Regions from separate parts of the Micromonospora sp. HM134 genome, predicted to be linked through region 2. Evidence: riboswitches for the same ligand, from Rfam matches in the RefSeq annotation. Region 2 holds a riboswitch; the other holds the start of a gene.
What was found. Region 2 has a riboswitch for cobalamin ahead of metE (5-methyltetrahydropteroyltriglutamate--homocysteine S-methyltransferase). Riboswitches for the same ligand answer to the same signal wherever they lie in the genome.
Positions count from the first base shown of each region.

Region 1: linked by a shared signal. The riboswitch ahead of FJK98_RS13740 (ribonucleoside-diphosphate reductase subunit alpha) and the one ahead of metE (5-methyltetrahydropteroyltriglutamate--homocysteine S-methyltransferase) in region 2 are both predicted to bind cobalamin.

Region 1 is NZ_CP041061.1:3,167,101-3,174,639, forward strand. Features, by position in the region: gene FJK98_RS13735 (ribonucleotide-diphosphate reductase subunit beta) at 1-71, opposite strand, end outside; gene FJK98_RS13740 (ribonucleoside-diphosphate reductase subunit alpha) at 125-2,500, opposite strand; cobalamin riboswitch at 2,620-2,833, opposite strand; gene FJK98_RS13745 (helix-turn-helix transcriptional regulator) at 2,862-3,749, opposite strand; gene FJK98_RS13750 (oxidoreductase) at 3,877-4,779, shown strand; gene FJK98_RS13755 (hypothetical protein) at 4,835-5,554, shown strand; gene FJK98_RS13760 (TetR/AcrR family transcriptional regulator) at 5,610-6,203, opposite strand; gene FJK98_RS13765 (PEP/pyruvate-binding domain-containing protein) at 6,211-7,539, opposite strand, start outside.
Region 2 is NZ_CP041061.1:2,807,333-2,814,871, reverse strand. Features, by position in the region: gene FJK98_RS12430 (pre-peptidase C-terminal domain-containing protein) at 1-705, opposite strand, end outside; gene FJK98_RS12425 (hypothetical protein) at 1,058-1,822, shown strand; gene FJK98_RS12420 (extracellular solute-binding protein) at 2,085-3,299, shown strand; gene FJK98_RS12415 (hypothetical protein) at 3,325-3,687, shown strand; gene FJK98_RS12410 (HNH endonuclease family protein) at 4,011-4,688, opposite strand; cobalamin riboswitch at 4,984-5,197, shown strand; gene metE (5-methyltetrahydropteroyltriglutamate--homocysteine S-methyltransferase) at 5,311-7,539, shown strand, end outside.

The DNA.
Region 1 (7,539 bases), 360 kb from region 2:
GTGTTGCGGATGGCGTCCCGGAACCGGTCGAAGAAGTGCGGGTAGCGCATCGGCCGCAGGGTGAGGTCCATGCCGGGGTCGAGCAGCAGCTGCCGCCCGGCGGTGCGGGGTTCGTCGACGGTGGTCACTGGCACGCCTCGCAGCTCTCGGGGTTCTCCAGGGAGCAGGCGAGCGCCTCGGCGTCGGCCGCGACGACCGGGGCGACGGTGACGGTGGCCTGCTGGATCCGGGTCGCCGGACGCGACCGCAGGTAGTAGGTGGTCTTCAGCCCGGACTTCCAGGCGTGCAGGTACATCGAGGACAGCTTGCCGATGGTAGGCGCGCTGAGGAACAGGTTCAGCGACTGCGACTGGTCGATGTACGGCGCCCGCGCGGCGGCCAGGTCGATCAGCGCCCGCTGTGGCAGCTCCCACGCGGTACGGAACAGCTCCCGCACCTCGGCGGGCAGGTCGACGATCCCCTGCACCGAACCCTCGGCCCGCTTGATCTGGTCGCGGATCTCCGACGTCCACAACCCGCGCGCCTTCAGCTCCCGCACCAGGTACGTGTTGATCTGGAGGAACTCCCCGGACATGGTCTCCCGCTTGAACAGGTTGGACACCTGCGGCTCGATGCACTCGTAGCAGCCGGCGATCGACGCGATCGTGGCGGTCGGGGCGATCGCCACCAGCAGCGAGTTGCGCAGGCCGTGCGCCGCGATCCGGGTGCGCAGCGCGACCCACCGGTCGACCTGGGTGGGTTCGACCCCCCACAGGTCCGGGTGCAGGTCACCCCGGGCGGCCCGGGTCTCGGCGTACGCCGGGTGCGCGCCGAACCGTTCGGCGAGACCGGTCGACGTCTCCAGGGCGGTCAGGAAGATCTCCTCCTGGACCCGGGTGGACAACTCCCGGGCCCCGGCCGAGTCGAACGGCAGCCGCAGCGCGAACAACGCGTCCTGAAGCCCCATCAGCCCCAGCCCGACGGGCCGCCAGCGCGGGTTCGACACCGCCGCCTGCTCGGCCGGGTAGTAGTTGATGTCGATCACCCGGTCCAGGAACACCACCGCCGTGCGGACCGTCCCGCGCAGCTTGTCCCAGTCGACGCCGTCGTCGGTGAGGTGCGCGCCCAGGTTGACCGACCCGAGGTTGCACACCGCCGTCTCGGTGTCGCTGTTGACCTCCAGGATCTCGGTGCACAGGTTGGACAGGTGGATCGTGTTGCCCGGCACGCCGGTCTGGTTGGACAGCCGGTTCGCCGGGTCCTTGAACGTCATCCACCCGTTGCCGGTCTGCGCCAGGGTGCGCATCATCCGCCCGTACAGGTCCCGGGCCCGCACCGTGCGGACCGCCTTCTTCTCGGCGACCCGGTACGCGGCGTCGAACTCCTCGCCGTACAGGTCGGGCAGCTCCGGGGCGTCCGACGGGTCGATCAGCGACCACTCGCCGTCGGCCTCGACCCGGCGCATGAACTCGTCGGGGATCCAGTTGGCCAGGTTGAGGTTGTGGGTACGCCGGGCCTCCTCGCCGGTGTTGTCCCGCAGCTCCAGGAACTCCTCGATGTCCGGATGCCAGGGTTCCAGGTAGACGCAGGCCGCCCCCTTGCGCCGGCCGCCCTGGTTGACCGCCGCCACCCCGGCGTCGAGGGTCTTCAGGAACGGCACGATCCCGTTCGACCTGCCGTTGGTGCCCCGGATCAGCGCGCCCCGGCCGCGCACCCGCGTGAAGGAGATGCCGATGCCGCCGGAGAACTTCGACAGCTTCGCCACCTGGTGGTAGCGCTCGTAGATCGAGTCCAGTTCGTCGCGCGGCGAGTCGACCAGGAAACACGACGACATCTGGGTGTGCCGGGTGCCCGAGTTGAACAACGTCGGGGAACTCGGCAGGTAGGCCAGCGACGACATCAGCCGGTAGAACCCGACCGCCTCGTCGGGCGTGCTGGACAGCCCGCAGGCCACCCGCAGCAGCCAGTACTGCGGCGTCTCCACCACCAGCCGCGACTGCGGGTGCCGCAGCAGGTAACGGTCGGCCACCGTACGCAGCCCGAAGTACTCGAACCGCAGGTCACCGGCCGGGTCGACGGCGTCGTCGAGCTGCCGGGCGTGCCGGGCCACGAACGCGGCGGTGTCGTCGGCGATCAGGCCGAGGCCGTGGGCGTACCGGATGGACTCGCTGAACGAGGTCACCTCCTGCCCGCGTACCTCCTTCTCCACGTACGCGGCCAACAACCGCGCTGCCAGCCGGGAGTACTGCGGTTCCGTGCCGATCAGCTCCGCCGCCGTCTGGATCGACAACTTGTCCAGCTCGGCGGTGGTCGCCCCGTCGTAGAGGCCGCTGATCGTCCTGGTGGCCACCCGCAGCGGGTCGACCTCGTCCAGGTCGGCGGCCCATCGGGCGACGGCCGTGACGATCCGGTTGACGTCCACCGGCTCGGTGTCGCCGTCGCGCTTGCGTACCCGCATCGCCGGCCGGCGTGGCCCCGCGCCGTCGACATCGGACGGTAGGCTCTCCGCTACGTTCGTCATGACCTCTCCTCGCTGTCACCGATGGCCATCGGACGCGGGAGAACGCCAACGGGCGCGGCACGGCGGCCGGCCCGGGTGCTGGCGTCGGTCGTCCCGCGCGACCTCCGACCGCCGCGCGCAGCAGCGCACGGCGCACTGGCAGGTCTTCGGACTCGCGGGCGTGACCGGGTCCGGTCGCCTACTGGCCGTCGCTTCCCAGACCTCGCGGTCCAGTGCTCGATGACGGCGGTCGTTCCCACTTACCGCTGCGGGGCAGTCCCGGATTCCCACCGGGTTCCCTGTTGCCTCGACCGGACCACCGGGCCCGGTCGAACCAGCTGCGTGGCACACCATATATGGCGTGGATGGGGGAGAGGCAACACTAGATGTCGCGTCGGCGTGTCGGATAACTCTCATCCGACCGGCCGGTTGCCCGCAGTGACGCCAGCAGCCGCAGCGCGTCGGCGTCGGCGCTGCCCGGCTCGGCGGTGAAGACCAGCATGACCGGGCCGGGGTTGCCGGGCAGCGGGTAGGTGTCCCAGTCCAGGACGATGTCACCGACCTCGGGGACCTGGAAGGTCTTGGTGCCGTTGACCGATCCGCGCACGTCGTGCCGGGACCACAGCCGCCGGAACTCGGCGCTGCGGATGCTCAGCTCGCCGACGACGGCGGTGGCCCGGGGGTGGGTGGGGTCGGTGGCGACGGCGGCGCGCATCATGCCGATGTAGTCCATGGCCTGCCGCTCCCAGGCCGCGCAGCGCCGGGCACCGGTCGCCGCCTCGTCGAACATCAGCAGCAGCATGTTGAGCCGGTCCGGCGGGTAGCCCGCCGGGTCGCCGAGCAGCGCCACCGCCCACGTGTTCCAGGCGAGCAGGTCCAGGTGGCGGCCGAGCACCACCGCCGGGGTGTCCATCACCCGCAGCAGCCGCCGGGTGCTCTCCGGCACCCGCTCCGGGCCGTGGTCGACCCGGGCGGGCAGCGGCCGGCGGGCGGCACGGGCCAGGGTGAACAGGTGCCGGCGTTCCGCGTCGTCGAGGCCGAGCGCGGCGGCGAGCCCGTCCAGCACGTCGTCGGACGGGCGTACCTCCCGGCCCTGCTCCATCCGCTGGTAGTAGTCGGTGCTCAACCCGGCCAGCAGCGCCAGCTCCTCGCGGCGCAGCCCGGTGACCCGGCGTCGCCCGCCCGGCTCCAGGCCGACGTCGCGGGGGTGCAGCCGGCCGCGCCGGGCGCGCAGGAAGTCACCGAGTTCACGGGCGTACGGGTGGGTCATGTCGCCAGTGTGGCGCGGCCCGGACCGGCGCGGGTAGGTCTGCGGGACCTAGGCAACCGGGTACGACCGGTCCCGCCCGGCCGGCCCCTAGCGTCGGCGGTCCCACCCGACCGTCAGGGAGCAGCAGATGACCTGGACCGCCGACCACATCCCCGACCAGCACGGCCGCACCGCCGTCGTGACCGGCGCGAACTCCGGCCTCGGCCTGGTCACCGCCACCGCCCTGGCCCGCCGGGGCGCGCGGGTCGTGCTCGCCGTGCGCGACACCGCCGCCGGCCGGCAGGCCGCCCGTCACATCGGCGGCGACGCCGAGGTACGCGAACTGGACCTCGCCTCCCTCGCCTCGGTACGGGAATTCGCCGCCTCGCTGGCCGCCGACCGTCCGGTGCTCGACCTGCTGGTCAACAACGCCGGTGCGGTGCTGCTCGGCCCGCGCCGGACCAGCGTCGACGGCCACGAGCTGCACCTCGCCACCAACCTGCTGGGGCACTTCGCGCTGACCGGTCTGCTGCTGGGCAATCTGGGTGCGGCGCGGGCGGCCCGGGTGGTCAGCCTCAGCTCGATCACCCACCGCAGCGCGCACCTGGACTTCACCGACCTGATGGGGGAGCGCGGCTACCGGGGTGCCGGCGCGTACGGCCGGTCCAAGCTCGCCACCACCGTCTTCGGCATCGAACTGGACCGCCGGCTGCGCGCCACCGGATCGCCGGTGCTCAGCGTGCTGGCCCATCCCGGTGTCACCCGCACCAACCTGACCCCCCGGGCCTGGTCCCACCAGGGCCGGCGCGGCCGGGTGATCGCCCGGCTCGGCCTGCTGGCCACCCAACCGGTCGAGCAGGGTGCGCTGCCCCAACTGCGCGCCGCCACCGACCCGCAGGTCCACGGCGGCCAGTTCTTCGGCCCGGCCCGGTTCTTCCAGACCCGGGGGCCGGTCACCGAGGTGCGGGCCAGCCGGGAGGCCACCGACCCCGCCGTCGGCCGGCGGCTGTGGACGGCGGCCGAGGAACTGACCGGCGTCCGCTATCTCTGACGCAGGGCCGCACTAGCATGGCTGCGGTCGGTGACGGCGGTGGAGACGAGGCGACATGGGATGGCTCGGGCGGGTGCTGGGCGGCGGGGGCCGGCAGGTCCAGGACGATCCGGTCCGGCAGGCGGCGCTGTCGGCCGAGGTACGGCAGCGCTTCGGCGCGCACCTGGCCGTCCGCCCGGCCGAGCAGGTGGCGGCGATGGTCCGGCTGCTCGACGACGGCGACGGCCTGGCGGTGGCGGCCTCGATCGTCGGTGAGTTCGCCGACGCCGCCCACGCGGACCTGCTGGCCCAGACGGCGGAGCTGTACCGGCGTACCGGCCAGCGGTTCCCGGTGGACCGGCGCAACTACCGGCCGCTGTGGCGCGAGGCGGGTGGCCGGCTGCACTGGCCGCTGTTCGCGCTGCCGGGCGGCCTGCACCCGTACGTGCACGTCGCCGCCGCCACCACTGTCGTCGGCACCCGGGCGGCGCAGTTCGTCCGGGGCACCGACCCCCATCCGCTGCTCGCCCGCCTGTTCGAGGTGCTCGACCTCACCACCTGCGGCTGGGAGTACGGCCGGGTGCGGGTGGACCACGACGGGGCGTCGCTGGTCGGTCGACTGATCTCGACCACCCGGGACGTCCGGGCGGCGATGAAGGAACCTCCGTCGCTGCCGCCGTCGGTGCGGGAACTCATGCGCACCAACCGGACGGTCGACGTCTTCGACCTCACCGGCGACCGGGTGGTCGGCACGATCAACGTGGGCGGCGAGCTGCGGCCGGCCCTGCTCACCTGACGTCGCCGGGGGTGGACGCCGACGGCGTCCACCCCCGGCTGCCGGTCAGCTGCGGTCAGGCGAAGAGCAGGTCCAACTGGTGGTCGAGGACCGCGGTCGCCTGCGCCGGGGTGTACTGCCCGCCGAGCAGGTACACCCCCAGCCCCTCCACCATCGCCAGCAGCCCCGCCGCGGCCTCCGACGCCGCCTCCGCCCGGCCGGCGAGCGGTGCCGGTGGCTGCGGCAGCAGCCCGGCGATGAACTCCACCAGTTGCGCGGTGTCCGGCCGCAGCCCGGGGGCCGCCGCCGGGTGCAGGGCGGTCCAGGAGAGGAACGCCAACGCCACCCGCCCGTCCCCGCGTGCCGCCTCGTCCAGCGGCAGCAACGCCGCCAGCAGGGTGCGCAGCAACAGCCGGGGCTGCGGGTCCGGGCCGAGTGCCGCGACCGCCGCCTCGACCCGGGCCCGGCCCCGGTCACGGACGACGGACAGCGCGAACGCCATCATCTCGTCCTTGGTGGTGAAGTAGTGCTGCACCATGCCGGCGGAGACCCCCGCCTCGGCGGCCACGTGCCGCAGGCTCACCGCCTCCAGACCCCGGTCGGCGGCGACCCGCATGAGCGCGTCCGCGATCAGCGTGCGCCGCTGACGGGGATCGACCTTCCTGGGCATCGGGGGCCTACCGCGCCGTCGTCACGGTGCCGGCCGCACCGTCCACGGTGATCACCTGACCGGTGACGATCCGCGACGTGGCGCCCGGCACGCTGATCACGGCCGGAATGCCGTACTCGCGGGCCACCGTGGGGCCGTGCGCCATGATCGCGCCGGTCTCGGTGACCAGCGCCCCGGCGGTCAGGAACAGTGGCGTCCAGCCCAGGTCGGTGGTGGCGGTCACGAGGATCTCCCCGGGTTCGAGGTGCGCGGTGGCCGGGTCGGTGATCACCCGGGCCGGGCCGGTCACCCTACCCGTCGCCGCCCCCACGCCCCGCAGCAGACCTGCCCCGTCGGCGGGGGCCGGCAGGGTGCTCTCCACGTCGGTCCCGTCGGACAGCAGCGCCACCGGCACCGCCCGGCGGCGCAACTCGCGCCGGTGCGTCGCCCGTCGTCGCGCGACCAGCCCGGTCAGGTCGGCACCGTCGAGGGCCGCCTCGACCTCGTCGAGGGTGAGGAACATGACGTCGTCCGCCGTCGGGAACAGCGTCGCCCCGATGAGCAGCAACTGCTCGCGTACGGTCCGGAGCCGGTACAGCCCGGCGAACTTGCCGGACTCCCGCAGCCCCGCCAGCCGTCGTGCCCGCCGCAGCAGGAAGACCGCGATCCGGCCCCGCACCGGGCGACGTCGGCGGACCCGGGAGGCCAGCTCGTCCAGCGCGGCCCCGGCAGCTGCGGCGGCCTCGGCGAAGCGCCGGTCGGGTGCCTGCGCGGGATCGGTCAGCCGCAGGTAGTTGGCGATCACCGCGAAGACCGGGGTGGGGTCCTCGGCCCAGCGCGGCACCCCGACGTCGGCCTCGGCCGCCGCCCGGTGGCCGTACCGGGACAGGAAGGTGGACAGCCCGATCTCGGGGAGCGCGCCCCGCAGGTACCGGGCCGACAGCTCGGCCGGTGGCGTGCCGAGGAGCAGCTCGCGGTGCTCGCGGGCGGCGCAGGCGAGCGCCCACAGCGCGAGGTCCATCTCGATGGTCACGTTGTGCGGGACGCCGCGCAGCACGGCGTGGACGTCGTCCTCGGTGGCGACCCCCTTGAGCAGGTGGGCGGGCAGGGCCGAGGCGAGCATCCCGGCCACGATCGGCCAGGTGATGTCGTCGGCGGCACCGTCGTCGCCGTCGCCGTGGTCACGGACGAACCGCAGCCGCTCGTGGGCCGTCCGCAGGTGCGGCGACGCCGTCGACTCGGCCCGTAGCCGGTCGACGGCCGCGAGCAGCCGGTGCCGTGCCGCGTCCGGTCGGGCCAGCGCCCGCAGGATGCCCCGTAGTGCCCGCAGGGCCGTACCCAGCGAGGCGTCCGCCGG
Region 2 (7,539 bases):
GGTCAGGTTGCCGGAGGCGGCGGTCGAGGTGAAGGCGCGGGTGCGGTTGAGGGTGACGGCGTTGTCGGCGGTCTGGGCGGCGAAGCCGGTTCCGGTGACGGTGACGGTGCTGCCGGGCGTCACGACGGAAGGCGTCACGGCGGTGACGGTGGGCGCGGACTCGTCGGGCCCGGTGACCACGAAGGACTGTGGGCTGGTCGCGGTGACCCCGCCGACGGTGACGGTGACCAGGCCGGTGGTCGCTGCGGCGGGGATCCGCGCGACCAGACGCCGGCCGGTGGCTGTGGTGACGGTGGCGGGGACGCCGTTGAACGCGACGGTGTTCTCGGCCGCCACCGTGGAGAAGCAGCCGCCCTCCAGGGTCACCTCGGTGCCGACGGCGGCGCGGGCCGGCACCACCGACAGCAGGGCCAGGGCGGGGGCGGGGGTGCCGTCGTTGCTGACCGAGGTGGTGTTGCCGGTGGGGTCGTACCGGTAGCGGGCGGTCCGGCCGCCCTGGTCCTGCACCCCGGCCAGTTGTCCGGCGGCGTCGTAGGCGTAGCCGATGGAGTCGCAGGAGACCGAGGCCGGGACCATGTCCGGCAGGTCCGCCCGGACGGCGAAGGCCAGCAGCAGGACGAGGGTGGCGAGCGTCGCGGTCGAGCGCAGCCGGGCACCTGCCCAGACCCTCGATCGGATGGTGCGGCGGTCGAGCGGTCCCGACATGCTGCCTCCTCAGACGCAACTTCTGGTGGCAAGATAGGCGACATCCATCAACCGAAATAGATGGCCGGGTGAACAGCGCATCCCCCGCATTGATCACCCACGGTGATCGGGTCATCTACCGGCAGAAACGGTGGGCGGCCCGCCGGAGGTGTCAGCTATAGGACAGTTGATTGTGTAGTCCGATCACGGGCAAAAGTGGGCAGGTCAGGGCTCTGCCGATTGATGAGGGATGGTCAGCACTGGCACCGTATGTGGCATGAGCGGTCGACGTGTCGGCTCGGAGGGGATATAGGGCATGGCAGAGCGACACTCACGCCGATCCGCACGGTCGAGCGGGAACAGCGACCGGCCGGTGAGCAGGCCGCCGGACCTGGTTGCCGCCGAGTACGTGCTGGGCCGCATGGTCGTCGAGCGGATGCCCTGGTACGCGGCGGACTGGCTCGCCGACGGGCACGACGGGCCGGCCCTGCGGGAAGTTGCCGGGCTCGACGGCACCGACACCCGACTGATCGGCGAGCTGCTCCCCGCCGCCCTCGACGAGATGGGCGTACGCGTTCCGTCCGCGGCGGAGGCCGCGGACACCTGGCTGGCCACGCTGGCGCAACGGCTGGTCGACGGTGCGATCGACGAACGCACCGTCAGCGAGCGTGTTTCCGCCTTCGTCTGCGAGCGTGGGGATCTCGACGAGATCCGACACAGTCCGTTCACGGACCTGCACGTGCTCGCCGACGAGTGGGATCAGGACGGGGAACGTGGCAACCGGGAACTGGCGAATTCGGTCCGTCTGCTGTGCCGTGACCACCTGTCCCGCGTGCCGGCCTCGCCGGGGGGTGACCTCACGAGCCTCGCCCACGGCAGCGCAGCACAGCGCACGGCCGGCCTTCGCCGGCTGCTCAACGCCTGGGATTTCATCGGCGTCCACGACCTGCGGGCGAACGTCGACGAGTACGACTGCCTGATCGCACCGCTGCTGTCGAGGCTGTCCGCCGGTGCCGGCGCGGGGGATCTCAGCGGGTACCTGGCGGCTGAGATCCGCGGCCACTTCGGGATGACCGTCGGCGACGTCGAGACCCGCGCCTTCGCGCGGCGTCTGCTGGCCTGGTGGGGCGCCGGGTAGAAGGTGGCCGGTCGACGTGGCGTGACGTGTCCCGCCGATCCGGCGGTCCGACAACGCCGCCTCGTCGCCGCATATCCCAGTGCCGATAATTGCGTCGGCACATGGGGTCACCGATGCCGTCCCTGCCGCTCGATCCGGTTTCCGACAGTACGAGCTTCGCCGACCGCTCCCGCCCGGCCCGGCATTTATCAGCGCCAAAGCGTAACGTGATGAATGACTCGTTGCGTACGTGTGACCGGCCTGGATCGAAGGAGTCCGCACCATGCCCGAGCAGTACTCGCGGCGCTCCTTTCTCAGCGGGGTGCTGACCTGCGGCGCAGTGAGCGCTTCGGCGGTCTACCTGCTGCCGGGCGGACACCGCCCGCCACCGGTGGAGCTTCGGCTCGCCACCGGGGCCGACCCCACCGGGGCACGGAAGCTGCTGATGGACATGTGGAACCAGGCCAACCCCGATACCCCGGCCCGGTTCACCGACGAGGTCGAGGGTGGATCAGGCGATGAACGCACGAGGCTGTTGACGGCGGCCCGCAATGGCAGTGCCGACATCCTCAACCTGGACGTCGTCGACATCCCCGAGTTCGCCGCGCAGAAGCTGATCACCCCGATCCGGTTGACCGACCCGAACTTCCTGACGTCGGTGAAGGATCTCCACCAGGTCGACGACACCTCGAACAGCTACTGGGCCGCGCCGCTCAACACCGATGTCGGCATGCTGTTCTGGCGCGACCCCGGGACCGAGCAGCCCGATGTGGTGAACTTGTCGACGGTCCTCGGCACCCTTGCCGACAAGGGCTCGTTCGTCGGCCAACTGCGCCCCAACTCGTCCAACTACAACGAGGGTTTCCTGGTCAACATCCTGGAGCACGCGCTGTCGGTGAACACTGACCTGCTCAGCGCGACCGGTGAGATCCTGTTCGAGCTGAAACCCTGGCAGAGAGCGCTACAACCGTTGCAGGCGGCCATCGTGGCCGGGAAGGTCAATCGCTCCAGCGACGAGAACGCCAGCCTGGACACGTTCGTGGAGGGCCGGCCGACGTTCATGCGCAACTGGCCGGTGAAGTACCGCGAACTCCAGCAGCGTAAAGACCCTGACCTGCTGGCCGGGAAGATCAAGGTGTACCCGCTGACGTCCGGGGTGCTCGGCGGCCAGAGCCTCGCCCTGGCGCGTGCCTGTCCCCACCCCGACCAGGCCCTCCGGTTCATCAACTTCATGACCGGCACCGCAGCCCAGAAGGTCCTCGCCGGGCACGGCTTCGCCCCGACCCTGGCCGAGGCCTACAACGACAGGAACCTCCAGGCGGTCATCCCGCACCTGGAAGCACTACGTGGTGCGGTGGAGAATGCCCGGCCCCGGCCGATGCACCCGGGATACCGCGCGTTCGCCGAGGTCTTCGTCGACCACGTCGCCCGGATGCTCCGCGGTGAGTCCGACCTGACCTCGGAGTTCATCGCCGCCATGAAGGCGGCGCTCGCATGACCGGAGACCGGGTGGAGGAGGGTCCGTGAAGGTCGAGCCGTGGCAGGTGCCGATCCTGGTGATGGCCGGGATCATCCTGGCGGAGTTGGTGATCAGGGTGATTCCGCGCCGTTGGACGGCACACCTGGCCAGGCAGCAGGTCCGCACGGTGGCGCTCGGCGGGCTGGCGGTCCTGGTCATCGTCGTCGGGGTGTTGGCGCTCGGCCCGGACCTGGCCGACCAGATCGCCAGCGTGGCGGCAGCCGTCGCCGGGCTGGTCGCGCTCTGGCTGACCTACCGGTCGTACCAGTTGCAGACCGCCGCGAGCCCGGACGCCGCGGCCGGCCCGGCGCGGGACACCGCGGAGCCGGAGGCCGCGGGCACCACCGGGCAGCCGCCCGGTCGGTGAACGGCTGTCGTGTCGGCAGTTACCGGAGGGACGCGCCAGCGGCGCTGTTGGCAGGCCGTGTCGTGCTTCGGCAGGTGCCCGTGCACCAGGTACGCGGTGACGATGTCCGTCAGGCAGGCGTTGGCCTGGCCGCTGAGGAGCGGCACTCCTAAAGCGTCCTAGGACATCGGGGTGGCGGGGGTGCTGCGGGTCCTGGTCAGGTCGAGGTGTCGCCACGGTGAGCGGCTTCCCCGAAGCCCTCGGCGGGACTGCCGGCCCCCCTGCACGTTGCCGCTCCGGTCACCCGGTGCGTTGCCCGACGCAGCCGCTGATCGGGCGGGCGGTCAGGAGGAGCAGGTGTTGAGCATGGTCTGTAGGGCGGACTTCTCCGACGATTGCAGCCGCAGGCCCCAGGTGTACTTCACGGTGATCCACATTTTGCTGTAGGTGCACCGGTACGACGACAGGGGAGGCTGCCACGTGGAGGGGTCCTGGTCGCTCTTGGACTGGTTGACGTTGTCGGTCACCGCGATCAGCTGCGGGCCGGACAGGTCGTTGGCGAAGCTCTGCCGGCGGCTGGTCGTCCAGGAACTCGCCCCGGAGCGCCACGCCTCCGCCAGAGGGACCACGTGGTCGATGTCCACGTCCGACGCGGCGGTCCAGGTCGCCCCGTCGTACGGGCTGTACCAGCGCCCCGACGTGGCCTGGCAGGAGGAGTTGACCACGACCGACGTGCCGTCGCGTTTGAGGATCTGCTCACGGGTGTCACAGCTGCCGCTGACGGTGATCCAGTGCGGGAACAGGTCCCGGGAGTAGCCGCTGGTGGAGCCCTCGGCGGCGACGGTGAGGGCGTTGAGCTGCGCCTGCGCGGTCGCCTTCGACGGGATCCCCGGCGGCGTCGCCGACGCCGTCCCCCCGATGCCCGCCGAGAGGGCTGCGCCGACGAACGTGGCTAGTGCCAAGGTCACGGCACGCACCCGGGGCCGGGCCGGCCCGGACGTCTTCGTGGTCGGTCCTGACATGCCACGCCTCCCGGTCACCATCGACGACAGATGCAATCATCATCCTCGATGGAAGGTGACAGCGGGATGGCATCCGCGTGAAGACCCGCCCGGAGGGCCCGACCTGAGTCGGGAGTCACTCGGCGTCGGGCCGACTTCCCGGGAGTCGCCCCGAACCCGCTCCTGAGCAGTGATGCACGGAAGCGCAATGCGGAACTGCGTACTGGACGGCAAACCGAACGCCCCTGTCCCAGCAGAGTCGAACTCCTGACCTTCTGATCCGCACCCCGGGCCGAGGCATCGTCGTGGTGCCCGTAGGATCGCGGGCAGTGCTGGTTCGTCTCTCCCGTGCGCGGGTGAGACGTCGTAAGAGGGAACCCGGTGTGAGACCGGGACTGCCCCGCAGCGGTGAGTGGGAACGACCGCCGTCAACGAAGCACTGGACCGCAAGGTCTGGGAAGCGACGGCCAGTAGGCGACCCTGTGTCACGCCCACGAGTCCGAAGACCTGCCAGCGCTGCGCGTGCCGCCGGTGCGCGCCGTCGGCGGCCTCTCGGGAGGGCCAGGGCGGAATGCCGGTTACGCCGTGGCGTATCCGTCTTCCTCTCGGGTGGTCGTCGGACACCGCGAGGGAAGGACCATCTGTGACCACCTCATTCGGGCAGAGCACCGTGCTCGGCTATCCCCGTATCGGCGCCCACCGCGAGTGGAAGAAGGCCGTCGAGGCGTACTGGGCCGGCACGCTGGACGCCACCGAGTTGGAGGCCGTGGCCGTCGGGCTGCGGGCCGAGGTGTGGCGGACGCTGCGCGACGCCCGCCTCGATGCGATCCCGTCCAACACGTTCTCCTACTACGACCACATGCTCGACACCGCCGTCGCGGTGGGGGCGGTCCCCCGCCGGTTCGCCCGGCTCGGCCTCGGTCGACTCGACACCTACTTCGCCATGGCCCGTGGTGTCGATGCCGCACCAGCGCTGGAACTCACCAAGTGGTTCGACACCAACTACCACTACCTGGTGCCGGAGATCGAGCCCGACACCGTGTTCGCGGCGGACCCGGCGAAGGCGCTGAGCGAGTACGCGCAGGCACGTGACCTGGGCATCGCCACCCGACCGGTGCTGGTGGGTCCGGCCACCTTCCTGCTGCTGGCCAAGGGCGACGATCCGTTCGCCCGGCTCGACGACCTGGTCGACACGTACGCCCGGATCCTCACCGCCCTGGCCGACGCGGGCGTGGCCTGGGTCCAACTGGACGAACCCGCCTACGTCGCCGACCGCACCACGGCCGAGATCGACGGCCTGCGGCACGCCTACCGACGTCTCGGGGAACTGCCACACCGTCCCCGGATCTTCGTCGCCACCTACTTCGGTGACCTCGGCGACGCCCTGCCGGCCCTGCTGGACACCCCGGTCGAGGCGATCGGCCTGGACCTGGTCGCCGGCCCGGGCAACCTGCACCGGCTCGCCGCCGCCGGTCCCCTGCGCGGCACGACCGTCGTCGCCGGCCTGGTCGACGGACGCAACATCTGGCGCACGGATCTGCGGGCGGCCGTCGCCGCCGGTGCCACGGTCGCCGGACTGGCCGACCACGTGGCGGTGTCCACCTCCTGTTCGCTGCTACACGTGCCGGTCGACCTGTCGGCCGAGACCCACCTCGACCCGGAGTTGTCCGCGCGGCTCGCGTTCGCCCGGCAGAAGGTCGACGAGGTGGTCCTGCTCGGGCGGGCGCTACGCGACGGCACCACCAGCCTGCCGGCCCCGTTGCCGCCCGCCCCGCCGGCGTGGCGGCACGACGACGTGCGCGGCCGGTTGGCGGCGTTGCGCCCTGCCGACCGGCACCGTGGCGACTACGCCGGGCGGGCCGCCCGCCAGCAGGAACGGCTGACGCTACCGGACCTGCCGACCACCACGATCGGTTCGTTCCCGCAGACCGCCGAGCTGCGCCGGGCCCGCGCCGCGCACCGCGCCGGCACTCTCGACGACGCCGGCTACACGCAGCGGATACGCGCCGAGGTGGAGCAGGTCATCCGGTTGCAGGAACGGCTGGGCCTGGACGTGCTGGTGCACGGCGAGCCGGAACGCAACGACATGGTCCAGTACTTCGGCGAACAACTCGACGGTTTCGCCGCCACCACCCACGGATGGGTGCAGTCCTACGGGTCCCGTTGCGTCCGACCGCCGATCATCCACGGTGACGTGGCCCGCCGGGCACCGATGACCGTCGCGTGGTCCACCTACGCCCAGTCGCTGACCGACCGTCCGGTCAAGGGCATGCTCACCGGCCCGGTCACCATCCTGGCCTGGTCGTTCGTCCGCACCGACCAGCCCCTGGCCGACACCGCCGACCAGGTGGCACTCGCGCTGCGCGACGAATGCCACGATCTGGAGGCCGCCGGCATCCGGATCATCCAGGTCGACGAACCCGCCCTCCGCGAGACCCTGCCGCTGCGTCGGGCCGACCAGAAGGCCTATCTGGACTGGGCGGTCGGCGCGTTCCGGCTGGCCACCGGCGGCGTCGCCGACGACACTCAGATCCACACCCACCTGTGCTACAGCGAGTTCGGTGAGGTGATCACCGCCATCGACGCGCTCGACGCCGACGTCACCAGCATCGAGGCGTCCCGGTCGAAAATGGAGGTTCTCGACGACCTGGCCGCGATCGGTTACCGCCGGGGCGTCGGCCCCGGGGTGTGGGACATCCACTCGCCCCGCATCCCACCCCACCACGAGGTGGTCGACGCGCTCCGCCGGGCCGTCACGGCCGTGCCCGCCCGACGGCTGTGGGTCAACCCGGACTGCGGCCTGAAGACCCGCACCTATCCCGAGGTCGAGGCGACCCTCCGACACCTCGTCGCCGCCGCCGCCGAGGTCCGC